Regions from separate parts of the Priestia sp. JV24 genome, predicted to be linked through region 2. Evidence: riboswitches for the same ligand, from Rfam matches in the RefSeq annotation. Region 2 holds a riboswitch; each other region holds the start of a gene.
The links. Region 2 has a riboswitch for lysine ahead of dapA (4-hydroxy-tetrahydrodipicolinate synthase). Riboswitches for the same ligand answer to the same signal wherever they lie in the genome.
Positions count from the first base shown of each region.

Region 1 (3,184 bases), on a different contig from region 2:
AGTAAATGTGCTAACAAGCTGATTTAAAAGCGTCATTTTTTCAGCTGTATTTTCACTGTCACCCATCAATTCTTTAATGGCAGAAGTATCTACATTATGTAGCGGATTGTAAAGTGATGCGCCTAAAAAGCCTAAAACGGCTGAAACAGCAGCAGTGGCGACAAACACAACGGCAATTCCTAGCATAATTTTACCAAGACGTTTCATTTCGTTCATGTTTGCAATCGCCGAAGCCACACTAAAAAAGACAAGGGGAACGATAATCATGAACATCAAATTGAGAAACAAATCACCAAAAGGCTTCACGACTGCCACATCGGGTCCAATAGCATATCCTGCTATCCCGCCAATTAAAATAGCGAGAAGCAGAATAAGCGATGATCTGTACGTTTTAAATACACTTAAAACCATAGTTAGATTTCCTCCAAACAACAATAGCTTCTTTACTACGCAAGAACAGCTATTATTTGCTCATTGCATACGTAGTAACGACTGGCTTTACATCTTTACGCACCAAATCTTCGTATGTTTCTCGCTCTACAGCAAGACGAGCTTCTCCCTTTTTTACAAATACAACAGCAGGGCGCGGAATACGGTTGTAATTGCTAGCCATTGAATAGTTGTAGGCACCTGTAGAGGACACTGCTAATAAATCTCCTTGATTAACGCGCGGTAAATCAATATCCCAAATAAGCATATCTCCTGATTCACAGCATTTACCCGCAATTGATACTGTTTCATCTTTTTTATCCGTCACTCTATTAGCCAAGACAGCTTCATGTTTTGCATCGTAAAGAGCAGGACGGATATTATCGGTCATACCGCCGTCAACTCCTACGTATTTTCGTACACCTGGAATCTCCTTCGTTGATCCAATTGTATAAAGCGTTGTACCTGCTTCTCCTACGATGCTTCTTCCAGGCTCAATCCAGACTTCTGGAAGAGTATAATTCTGTTCAGTTAACGTGCGGCTTAGCTTTTCTGTCAGTGCATCTACATAATACTCAACTGGAAGAGGAGAGTCGCTTTCGGTATAACGAATACCAAAACCACCACCTACGTTTAAAACTTTTACTTCAAATTCCATTTTATCACGAATGCTGAATAAGAAATCAGTTAAAATATCAATGGCGCGAGAAAAACCATCTACTTCAAAAATTTGCGAACCAATATGACAATGAATGCCTAAAAGATCGTAGTAAGGCTTTTCTAACGCAGAACTTACCGCTTTCATGGCTTGGTCATTGGAAAGACCAAATCCAAACTTGGAATCTTCCTGTCCGGTCATAATATATTCATGTGTATGGGCTTCAATCCCTGGAGTAACACGCAGAAGAATAGATGCTTTCTGTTTGCGCTCAGCTGCTAAGGCATGCAAAACTTCAAGTTCGGTAAAGTTATCAACAACAAAACAGCCAATATTTGCATCAAGAGCCATTTCCATTTCTTCAATCGTTTTATTATTTCCGTGAAAATGAATGCGTTCAGCTGGATATCCAGCTTCAAGCGCTGTAAATAATTCGCCTCCTGAGACCACATCTAGTGACATATCAAGCTTCGTTAAAAGGCTAGCCATTTCCATACAAAGAAATGCTTTCCCTGCATAGGCGATTTGATATGAAAATCCGCTTCTTCGAAAGGCTGAATGGAAGGCCTTGCATTTCGTTTCAATTAATTCTTGATCGTAGATGTATAGAGGAGTGCCGTATTGTTTTTTCAGTTCGACCGTATCGCACTGCCCAATTTCTAAATGATTGTTGCTGTTAATTTTACTCGTTCCATGTAAGTACATAATTCGTATCCCTCCATTTAAATCATTTAACTATAACTTTGAACTTTGATGGTCAGTAGAAAAACACAAAAAAGACCCGTGAAGTGATGTTCACGCGTCTTGGTTTCATAATAATAAAGTATTATTACATTCTAGGCATCAACATCTCTTCAATAGCTCTCCACAAACCAAATGGTTTGTGACAGCTCAGCATTTATTCAATACTGAACCAGTATATGAACACAATGGATGTTTATATACTTCGGCACGAAATCCCTTTTACTTATCTTCACAGACTCCATTAGTCTCCAATAAGTGACTCTTGATTTCATGCACCTCTATTCTCAGAGAGGAAAATTATATTTAAATGTAATTCCTATTATATTTCCTTTTTCTCCGTCTAGTCAATGAAAAGTTAAGGCATAGGAATATCAAAAAAAATAAATAAGAAAGCTATGAAGCTTCCAGATAGAATCCAAGCAGCCAGTGCTGTCTTCTGATGAATGATTAAAAGTGAGAACGTGACAATATTGAAGAGAAAAGAGCACAGCAGCGACCATCCATAATGATGAGTGATACTGTGATTAACATAAGCAATGAACTCAATCACAGTAAATAAAAGCGCCCACAAAAGAATCCACCACAGGCTACCGCTTACATGCAGCGGCAGCCTTCCTAAAAAAACCGGTATAACAAACGGATAAATAATTAAGGTTATTCCAAGGGAAACCATTAGGTGATCGGGTAGAAAAAGGTGATCAATACCAACAGGGTAAAATACCCATACGCGGTGATGAAACAGCAGCACTTCATAAAGCAAATTCCCCGTGACCCAAAACAGCAAAGTAGGATAGTATTCTTGATACCTTCGCCACTTGCCAAATAGTAAACCAAGGATGATGAAAAATAATACAAATGAAGATTGCATGCGCTCTCCTTAAAATAATGGTTATTTCTTTTTATTTACATATTATAGAAATTTTATTCTCTCCGCTTTTATTCAGAAACTATAATAGAAAAGCCGTAAGAAACAGCGTTAAAGACGTACTACCACTATTTATGGCTTTCTTCACCCTGCTATAATCTCCGTAAAGGAACTTTTAACACTTTTGTTCACGAGATGAAAGGAGCTATATGTTAAAGGCCGAAGGACGTAAAAATAAGCTCAAAATAGCTTCACCTAGTATGTGACTTCTTTTTTTGCTATGCTAAAGTTGCGTACATATAGCATGAGAATACTAGAAGAAAGAAAAGGGTGTTTTGGTATGAAAACATACATCGTAGTTGGAGCTGGGATACTTGGAGCTTCTACAGCATATCATTTAGCAAAAGCAGAAGCAGATGTGACATTGATAGATCGCAAAGATGCTGGTCAAGCTACTGATGCAGCAGCAGGAATTGTTTGTCCATGGC
Region 1 covers NZ_JAPCIN010000015.1:517,553-520,736, forward strand. The annotation lists gene OK414_RS11980 (dicarboxylate/amino acid:cation symporter) at 1-411, opposite strand, end outside; gene lysA (diaminopimelate decarboxylase) at 464-1,792, opposite strand; lysine riboswitch at 1,938-2,120, opposite strand; gene OK414_RS11990 (CBO0543 family protein) at 2,187-2,699, opposite strand; gene OK414_RS11995 (NAD(P)/FAD-dependent oxidoreductase) at 3,037-3,184, shown strand, end outside.
Region 1: it holds a riboswitch for lysine, as region 2 does, so the genes downstream of both, lysA (diaminopimelate decarboxylase) here and dapA (4-hydroxy-tetrahydrodipicolinate synthase) in region 2, are expected to answer to the same signal.

Region 2 (3,184 bases):
TGGTTTATCCAATCATTAGTTTAAATTGTATTGTTGTTTTAATCGGGAGCTTAATTATCTTTAAAGAGAGACTTAAAAAATATCAATTAATAGGAATTATTCTTACTCTATGCGGAATCGTGTTGACTAAGATATAAGTTCTTGCACCAATACCGACAGAAGAATGAACATATAGTGAAATAGGTCTCCCTCTGGATGGCAACTGAAGATGTATATAGTATACATACATAAAAAAACAGAAAAACTCCCCCAATGCGTTAAGGGAGTTTTTCTATTTTTAGAAGTTAGCTAAATGATGATTCATCCATCTTGAGCTTTGGGTACCAATCTTGCCTTAATGTATCGATTGAATCGGTCGTTTTAGCTATGCTCTCTCTCCTAACCTGTTTTTATTTATTTCAACAGGTAGCGTTAATGCCGCTAGCTTGCAGAACTTTTTCTAGTGCACTTTGCTCTTTATTGCTTAAAGGAACCATTGGCAAACGAACACCGCCAACTTGTATTCCATTTAGATTTAATGCAGCTTTTACTGGTGAAGGACTTGGCTCAATAAATAATGCTCTCATAATTGGAAGCAGATTGCGATGTGTAGCAGCAGCTTTTTGGACATCGCCATTTTTGAAGGCATTAATCATTTCTTGCATATCATTGCCAATGATGTGGGAAGCAACTGAAATAACTCCTGCCCCGCCAATTGCTAATACTGGTATTGTTAACCCATCATCGCCGCTGTATAGTGTAAAGTCGCTAGGTGTTTTGCTAATAATCTCTGCCATGGCATCCAAGTTGCCACTTGCTTCCTTAATTGACACAACATTAGGGATCTCTGATAGACGAACAACTGTTTCAACAGAAATGTTAACTATGCTTCGCCCTGGGATATTATAAAGCATAACTGGTAGAGAGGTTGATTCGGCAATCGTTTTAAAATGCTGGTACAAGCCTTCTTGAGACGGCTTATTATAGTATGGAGCAACGAGCATAATACCATCGACTCCTGTTTCCTCTGCAAGTTTCGTTAAGCTCATCGAAGCTTGCGTGTTGTTTGAGCCAGTTCCAGCGATGACGTGGACTCTTCCAGCAGCAGCTTCTACAACACATTTGAATAATTCAATTTTTTCTTCTGTGGTTAATGTTGGAGACTCTCCAGTTGTACCAGCTACAACTAAGCCGTCTGTGCCATTTGTAATTAAATGCTCAACCAACGTTTTCGTCGCGTTAAAGTCAATTTCGCCATTCTGATCAAACGGGGTAACCATTGCTGTTAATACTTGGCCAAAATTCATAACTACACACCCTTTATAAAATTTTTAAAATTAGAGGGGTCAGAGCCATTCATAAGAAACGCAAAAAAGCAGCAACGAGGGATTCGTTGCTGCAGTAGAAACAATATTTATCAAAAATAGTTTCCGTGCGTAAGATAGCCCTCCATACAGTTTCCCATATGACAGTTCTGTATTTATTCAACAGCAGAACCAGCTTCAAGAACATGAGATTCTTTCAGCTTCGGCAAATACCCCTTTCCACAATTGTCATTGGATCTCATTCTCCTCAAATTGTATACTTATGATCTTTGCACCTCTATCCTCACTTCAAAAAATATTGAAATAAGAAAATATTTAATTGAATTTAATATAACAGTAAATTTCCTTTCACGCAAGAATCATTTAAGTATAATTTTATGGACACCATGTAATTAAGTCCTTACCCTTATTTTTGAGAGAATGCCTCCGGATTATTGACTCAAATCCAATCGACTACATTTAGTACTTTATAATATTCATTTTCTTTTGCGCTAATATAATAATCCTTTTGTTTATAGTTCATATCTCCAATCCTCTTTTGGTTATTTATGAACTATAAATTTTTTCATAAGATAGCATCAAATTTAGACTGTATCTCTTATTTCCTTATAACATCTACATTGATTTAAATAGTTTATAATATCTTGGTTATTTACTTCTTTGATATTATCTCCAAAAAGTTCAACGGCACTTTCTAAACGTTCCCTTTTATTATCAATCGTTAGTACATATCGAAGTGCATCAACTACTGGTGCATTATGGTATGTACGACGAACGAAATATTCTTCGATTGCCTTATTTAAGTATTCTGATTCAGCCTTTCTAAATTTAGTTTCTGACCTTTGAAGGTTCTTTACCTCCATCTCTAACATAAATCCCTCATCCTCTCCGATTTAATTTACTATTTTATTCCCCTACTAGAAGTAAAATAAAACTTAGTTTGTATACAAATAATATATTTTCTCAAAATAAAAAACACCTGTGAAGACAGATGTTTTTTGTAAACTTAACATATTAAAGGAGAAACGATTCGTCAGCAAAAGGAGGAATCTGATTAGGTACAGTATGTGCTCATTTTTCATATTTATACGTATTCGAATTAAAGAATAAAATGAGGTTAAGCAAACCCATTGATGTTCGATTTTTGTAAGGTTAAGGAATAGATTAATTTTTGACGAAGTGAGTTATAGAATGTAGTCAAGTTATTGGTGAGGAAATATAGCTTTATCTTTTAATTGATGCATCACAAGGACATACTAAAAAATGAGGTGATAACATGGAAATAAATCGAGCTAAACAAATTCTTTCTTCCCCCAAGGAAATTGATGTTCATTACCACGGAGTTCCTATTTGGATTAAAAGTGTAGATGAAACATCAAGTATAGCTACCGTTCATGCGAGAGGAACACATGATGAAGACCGTATGGTTCCAGTCCTTGATTTATAAGAAAAAAGAGGTGCAGCATGAAAGAGAAAAAAGAACCAAAACTTAGAAGTGGCGAGCTAGAAAATGCGGAACTAAAAGGCTATTATGGAATGGATCCTGAAACTAGCCTTCAATCTGTTAATTTTGCTACGACAGAGAACCCATACTTAAATGAGCATTATCAAGAAGATTCTAAAGAAAATGAATAAAAAGAGAAGAAAATAACCGACCCTTATTTCTTTTCTGTAGTTATGCATTTTTATTAAGTTGACAATAGAAGAGTTTTCAGATAACATATTTCGATTTCGGCTTATTCTTACTTTTGCAACGATATTACCTGACACCTAACCATTATAAAGAGCCACTTGTTTTACGCAAGTGGCTCTTTGCTACGTTGATTGAATACGCTTGACCCCTTAATAAATAATGGCAAAAAGCAATCTATAATTGATTT
Region 2 covers NZ_JAPCIN010000012.1:533,891-537,074, reverse strand. The annotation lists gene OK414_RS08420 (DMT family transporter) at 1-137, shown strand, start outside; gene dapA (4-hydroxy-tetrahydrodipicolinate synthase) at 399-1,286, opposite strand; lysine riboswitch at 1,414-1,592, opposite strand; gene OK414_RS08410 (hypothetical protein) at 1,889-2,176, opposite strand; gene OK414_RS08405 (H-type small acid-soluble spore protein) at 2,581-2,751, shown strand; gene OK414_RS08400 (hypothetical protein) at 2,769-2,939, shown strand.

Region 3 (3,184 bases), on a different contig from region 2:
TTTTTAAAAATTCAGTTAAATAAGATGAGATGTAGGTTACAAAACCGTCTGAATTCAGCCGAATTAATCTTCCTCCTACATGCAGTGTAAACGTTTCTATCACTTTTCCATTTTGACATAAAGCGATGTTAGCAGTGCCTCCTCCTACATCAATATTGGCAATTACTGCATTTGTTTCAGCGGAACGTTGGATTGCTCCTGATCCTTTTGCTGCTAACATTCCTTCCAAGTCAGCGCCGGCTGTTGCAACAACAAAATCCCCAGCATGTTCGGCTAGATAGTGAAGGATACTTTCTGCATTTTGCTTTCTAGCCGTTTCTCCTGTAATGATCACAGCACCTGCCTCCACTTGATCTAAGGAGATTCCTGCATTCTTATACTCTTGTTCTAGTAGTACCGTTAATCTTTGAACATCGATTTCAACCTCGTTTAGCATAGGGGTGGTATAGATAGAACTTGCATACGTTACGCGACGATCAATAATTTGACAGCCTGGCAGCGTAAACTGATTTTGTTGATTTGCTATTAACAGCTTGCTTACAATCAGCTTTGTTGTGCTTGTTCCGATATCTAAACCTATGCTCGTTATCCATTTCTGTAGCATGCTATCAATCCCTTATCTCGTTTGAATATGGTGATTATCATAAAACAGTTTTTTGAATATTTCACTAACTATGTTATCAAACCTGACACACTTTTGTGTAAACAAAGGTGACAAATGACAAAAAAGACTAAATCTTGGTAGATTTAGTCTTTTTGCTTATGATGAGTGTGATTTAGTTACAATCATTCTTGATGCGGATGGAATTAACAGTGAAAGGATAACTAGACATGATAGCAACGACCCAATCATCGAAATCCCGTTCATCGAGAAAGAATACCATAGGACAGGCATTCCTTTTGGTGCAGCAAATCCCCAAAATATTAAGCCTGCAATGAAATGGCAAAAATAACGAGCGAAACTTCCTATAATTAAAGATAAAATAATAAAAAAGAAAGCTTTTGATCTTTGATTATTAGCTAAGTATCCTTTAATAGAACTAGAGAAAATCCCGCCAAATCCAATAAAGGTAACAGCGATAACATACTCTATAAAAGCTTGCAATGGGGTTAAAATATATGCATTTCCTAAAGCTAATTGCAATATTCCCCATAAAAATCCGGATAAAGCTCCTCCTTTGACTCCCCATCGAAAGCACATAATAAAAATAGGAACCATAGAGAACGAAATGCTTACGCCTATTGCAATTTTTATAGAAGGTAAAAGATCAATTAAAAAAGCCAATGCTGCAAAAATAGCTATTTCAATTTTAGCCTGTAAAGGTAATGCTTTATTCACGTTTCTCACTCCTGTTTTTGAATCATTCATATCAAACGGTTTACACAGGAGTAAGCAAATATATGCTACTATTCCCACATTCCTGCGCTAGCGTTAACTAACAGGTTCGAAGGGTCTGAACAATTTGTTCACTCTCAGCACGGCGGCTCCCCCTGTGGTACGTTCGGATATTTATGTAGTATTATGACAACATTCATTATACCATATGTAACAAAATAGATTCGAGAGATTTCAAAGATGTTTCTATTTTCTGAATCTATTTTTTATAATGACAATCGTTTTAGTATTTGGTATACTTCTTTTATGTCAATTGAATATAAAAAACCCTCATCCTAATCGATGAGGTAGAGGTCGCAGTTTTTAATAGTAAAGTAACGGAAATGCAGAGAACATTGAGGATGTTGCTTGAAAGGAAAAATTGCCGAAGTTTAGATCACTTCTCGGTTGATTTAAGCTGGGGCTGTCTCCGAACAGGAACAGAACTGTCACATCATGCGAGTGATGTGAAGAGCTATCTTCACGGAAGGTTGACGCGGTTTTCAGATTTAAAAGCGCGCACATATACTGCGGGCTTTTTTTATGTTATCCCGTCTCTTTCCGTACATTCGAAAGGAGTATTTATCTATGCAAGAGCAACAAGAATTAAAACGTGGGTTGAAATCTCGCCACTTAACGATGATTTCATTAGGAGGAGCCATCGGAACCGGCTTATTCCTAGCAAGTGGTGGAGCAATTCACACAGCAGGACCTGGGGGAGCGCTTTTAGCTTACGCTATCATTGGCGTCATGGTTTACTTTTTGATGACCAGCCTAGCGGAGCTCGCAGCTTATATGCCTGAAGCTGGTTCGTTTAGTACGTATGCATCTCGTTTTGTAGATCCATCCTTTGGTTTCGCTCTCGGATGGAACTATTGGTACAACTGGGCTATTACAATTGCAGCTGAATTATCCGCTGGAGCCCTTATTATGAAATTTTGGTTCCCAAACTCTTCTTCTATTTTATGGAGTGCCCTGTTTTTATTAATTATGTTTGGGCTTAACTACCTTTCTGTAAAAGGATTTGGTGAATCTGAATTTTGGTTTTCGTTAATTAAAGTAGTAACGGTTATCATCTTTTTAGTTATTGGCATTATGATGATTTTTGGTATCTTTAACAATGAAGCACCAGGGTTTAAAAACTTCACGCTTGGTGATGGACCCATTCACGGTGGATTCTTTACTGTCTTAGGTATTTTTATGGCTGCTGGTTTTTCATTTCAAGGAACAGAGTTGCTTGGAGTCGCAGCTGGAGAAAGTGAAGATCCGGAAAAAACGGTTCCTCGCGCAGTTAAACAAGTCTTCTGGCGCATCTTGTTATTTTATATTTTAGCTATTTTTGTTATTGGGATGCTTATTCCATACACAGCCGATTCATTAGCAAGTGATGATGTGCGAGTAAGTCCATTTACTTTAATATTCGAACGAGCAGGTCTGGCGTTTGCAGCATCAGCTATCAATGCCGTTATTTTAACAGCCGTTTTATCTGCTGGTAACTCAGGTATGTATGCTTCTACGCGTATGCTGTGGAACTTAGCGAAAGATGGAAAAGCACCAAGGTTCTTAGCAAAAGTAAATAAACGAGGCGTTCCGGTGAATGCTTTAATTGCAACGGCACTTGTCGGTACACTTGCATTTGGTGCTTCATTTTTTGGAGACGGTGCGGTATACACGTGGTTACTTAACGCTTCTGGTATGTCTGGTTTTATTGCTTGGTTAGGAATTGCCATCAGCCACTATCGTTTTAGAAGAGCATTTGTTGCCCAAGGTCATGATTTGAGTGAACTTCCATATCATGCAAAACTTTTC
Region 3 covers NZ_JAPCIN010000016.1:173,760-176,943, forward strand. The annotation lists gene OK414_RS13325 (ethanolamine ammonia-lyase reactivating factor EutA) at 1-604, opposite strand, end outside; gene thiT (energy-coupled thiamine transporter ThiT) at 761-1,369, opposite strand; TPP riboswitch at 1,402-1,502, opposite strand; lysine riboswitch at 1,677-1,861, shown strand; gene OK414_RS13335 (amino acid permease) at 1,964-3,184, shown strand, end outside.
Region 3: it holds a riboswitch for lysine, as region 2 does, so the genes downstream of both, OK414_RS13335 (amino acid permease) here and dapA (4-hydroxy-tetrahydrodipicolinate synthase) in region 2, are expected to answer to the same signal.

Region 4 (3,184 bases), on a different contig from region 2:
TATATAAAAGACGTGGAGATACCACGTCTTTTTTCTCTTCTTTATACTTGCACTGCTTGCTGCTCTTCTAATTCAAATGCTATGTGAAGCGTCTCAACAGCTTTTACCATATCAGCATGCGGTACAACTGTAGATACTTTAATTTCAGACGTGCTGACCATCTTCACTTCAATTTTCTCTCCTGCCAGCACTTCAAACATTTCCGCTGCAACGCCTGGATTAGAAATCATGCCAGAGCCAACAATTGATACTTTAGCCAGACCGCTTTCATGTTCAATACGCGTATATCCTAAAGTAGATTTATACTCTTTTAAGACGGCAAGAGCGGCGTCTACATCTACGGTTTTAATAGAAAATGAGATAGAGAGACGATTATTAGCGGTTACGTTTTGAATAATAATGTCCACATTTAACTGTTCTTTTGCTAATGCTGTAAAAATAGTAGAAAGAGTTTGCAACTCGTTGTTTAACCCTTCAATTGTTACTCGTGAAATATTATCTTCAAACGCAATTCCTCTTACGACCAAGTTTTGTTCCATTGAAACTTCCTCCTCAACAATCGTTCCATTCTCGTTTTCTAAGCTTGAACGCACTTCTAGCGGTACCTGATAATTTTTTGCAAACTCAACAGCGCGCGGATGCAGCACCCCTGCTCCTAAATTAGCTAATTCTAACATTTCGTCATATGAAATAGAGTGAAGCTTACGAGCATCTTCTACATAGCGCGGATCTGTCGTAAACACTCCTGTTACGTCTGTATAAATATCACATTTTGCAGCTTTTAATGCTGCGGCAAGAGCTACTGCCGTCGTGTCAGAGCCGCCTCGACCTAATGTTGTAATGCTTCCATCTTCTGAACAGCCTTGGAATCCAGCTACTACTACGATTCGGCCTCTATCTAATTGGCTTTGAATACGAGTCGTGTCAATGTGCTGGATTCGTGCATTGCTGTGAACTGCTTCCGTCTGGATACCAGCTTGCCAACCTGTTAGCGAAGTTGCTTCATACCCTTTATATTGAAGGGCCATTGTTAACAGGGAAATCGTTACTTGTTCTCCAGTTGTAAGAAGCATATCCATTTCGCGTTTGCTTGGACTGTCCGTAATATCACTTGCTAATTTCACCAGTGCATCTGTAGTTTTGCCCATTGCCGATACAACAACTACTACTTGGTTACCGCGCTCTGCTTCTTGAATAACACGGTTTGCTACATTTTGGATACGTTCAACAGAACCAACAGATGTTCCACCAAATTTTTGAACGATTAATGCCATAATTTTGTTCATTCCTTTTCAATAAATTTGCATATGCAGGATGATGAGAAGCTAAATTTTTTTACTCAGACAATAAAAAAAGCAATGAGATGAGCTCTCATTGCTTAACGAACGAAAATTATAAAACATAACCGTCCACTGCCGTGAGATAGCTCTCCAAGAATCTACATCTTGACAATCCTACGTTTATTCAACGCAGAACCAGCAATCATTACTATGAGGTAATGTTCACTTCGGCAAATTTCCCTTTCCGCATCATTCATAAGAGCTCATACCCTTCCTGATACGTACTGATTAAATTTGCACCTCTATCTTCACTTCATTTGATGAAGTGTCGTATGAAATTAGTTAATAGCTTATCAAATATTTTCTATTATTTCAAGACTATTTTTGCAATGTTTCATAAATTTTTTCAGCGATGTTTTGAGGAACACCTGAATTTCGAATATCATCAACCGTTGCTTCTTTCAATTTTTTCACGGAACCAAAATACTTTAACAAAGCTTTTTTACGCTTTTCGCCCACTCCCGGAATATCGTCCAGAACAGACTGAAAAGCAGACTTAGAGCGCACTTGACGGTGGAAGGTAATCGCAAAGCGGTGAACTTCATCTTGAATTCGCTGAAGCAAATAAAATTCTTGACTATTGCGTTCAAGCGGTATGATTTGAGGAGGCTCACCAATCATCAGGTTGGAGGTTCTGTGCTTATCATCTTTGACAAGACCTGCTGTAGGCACTAAAAGTCCCAATTCATTTTCGAGAACGTCCTGTACTGCAGCTAAATGCCCTTTGCCTCCATCTACAACAATTAAATCTGGAAGCGGAAGACCCTCTTTTAACGCTCTGGAATACCGTCTGCGAACGACTTCTCTCATGGAACTGTAATCATCTGGTCCCTTTACCGTCTTAATTTTATATTTGCGATATTCTTTCTTTTCCGGTTTCCCATCAACAAAAACAATCATCGCAGAAACGGGATCTGTCCCTTGAATATTTGAATTATCAAATGCTTCGATCCGATAAGGAGCGGCAATTCCAAGCTCTTCTCCTAACCGTTCAACTGCGCCAACCGTGCGCTCTTCATCTCGTTCAATTAAATAGAATTTTTCACCGAGCGCAATTTTTGCATTTTTACACGCAAGTTCTACTAATTCTTTCTTTTTGCCTCGCTTTGGATGCTGAACCTCTACTTCCACTAATTTCTCAGCCAGCTCTGCATCAATCGTTGCTGGAACCATCACTTCTTTTGGCTTAATATTTTTGGCATAAAACTGACCGATAAAAGTTAAGAAATCTTCTTCTGGCTCTTTATAAAAAGGAAACATAGAAACTTCTCGCTCAATTAACTTCCCTTGGCGAATAAAGAAAACTTGAACACACATCCAGCCTTTATCATAAGAATAGCCAAACACATCTCGATTAACAAAATCATTAAACGTTACTTTTTGCTTTTCCATTGTCGCTTCGATATGAGCAATTTGATCTCGATATTCTTTAGCCCGTTCAAAGTCAAGTTCTTCTGAAGCTTTTAACATTTTTTCAGTTAACTCTGTTTTGACATGCTCATATCCACCATTTAAAAACCGCGTGATATTTTCAATAATTTGTTTGTTTTGCTCTTCTTTTACTTCTTTTACGCAAGGAGCTAGGCATTGCCCGATATGGTAATACAAACAAGGCCTGTCTGGCATGGTAGAGCACTTTCTTAATGGATAAATGCGATCAAGAAGCCGCTTTGTTTCATTTGCAGCTTGAACGTTAGGATAAGGACCGAAGTATTTCCCTTTATCTTTTTTTATTTTTCTTGTAATAACAAGTCGGGGCTGTTTTTCAGCTGTAATCTTAATAAAGGGATAACCCTTATCGTCTTTAAGCATGATATTGTATTTTGGATCATGCTTTTTAATTA
Region 4 covers NZ_JAPCIN010000023.1:666,092-669,275, forward strand. The annotation lists gene OK414_RS24730 (aspartate kinase) at 42-1,274, opposite strand; lysine riboswitch at 1,416-1,593, opposite strand; gene uvrC (excinuclease ABC subunit UvrC) at 1,659-3,184, opposite strand, start outside.
Region 4: it holds a riboswitch for lysine, as region 2 does, so the genes downstream of both, OK414_RS24730 (aspartate kinase) here and dapA (4-hydroxy-tetrahydrodipicolinate synthase) in region 2, are expected to answer to the same signal.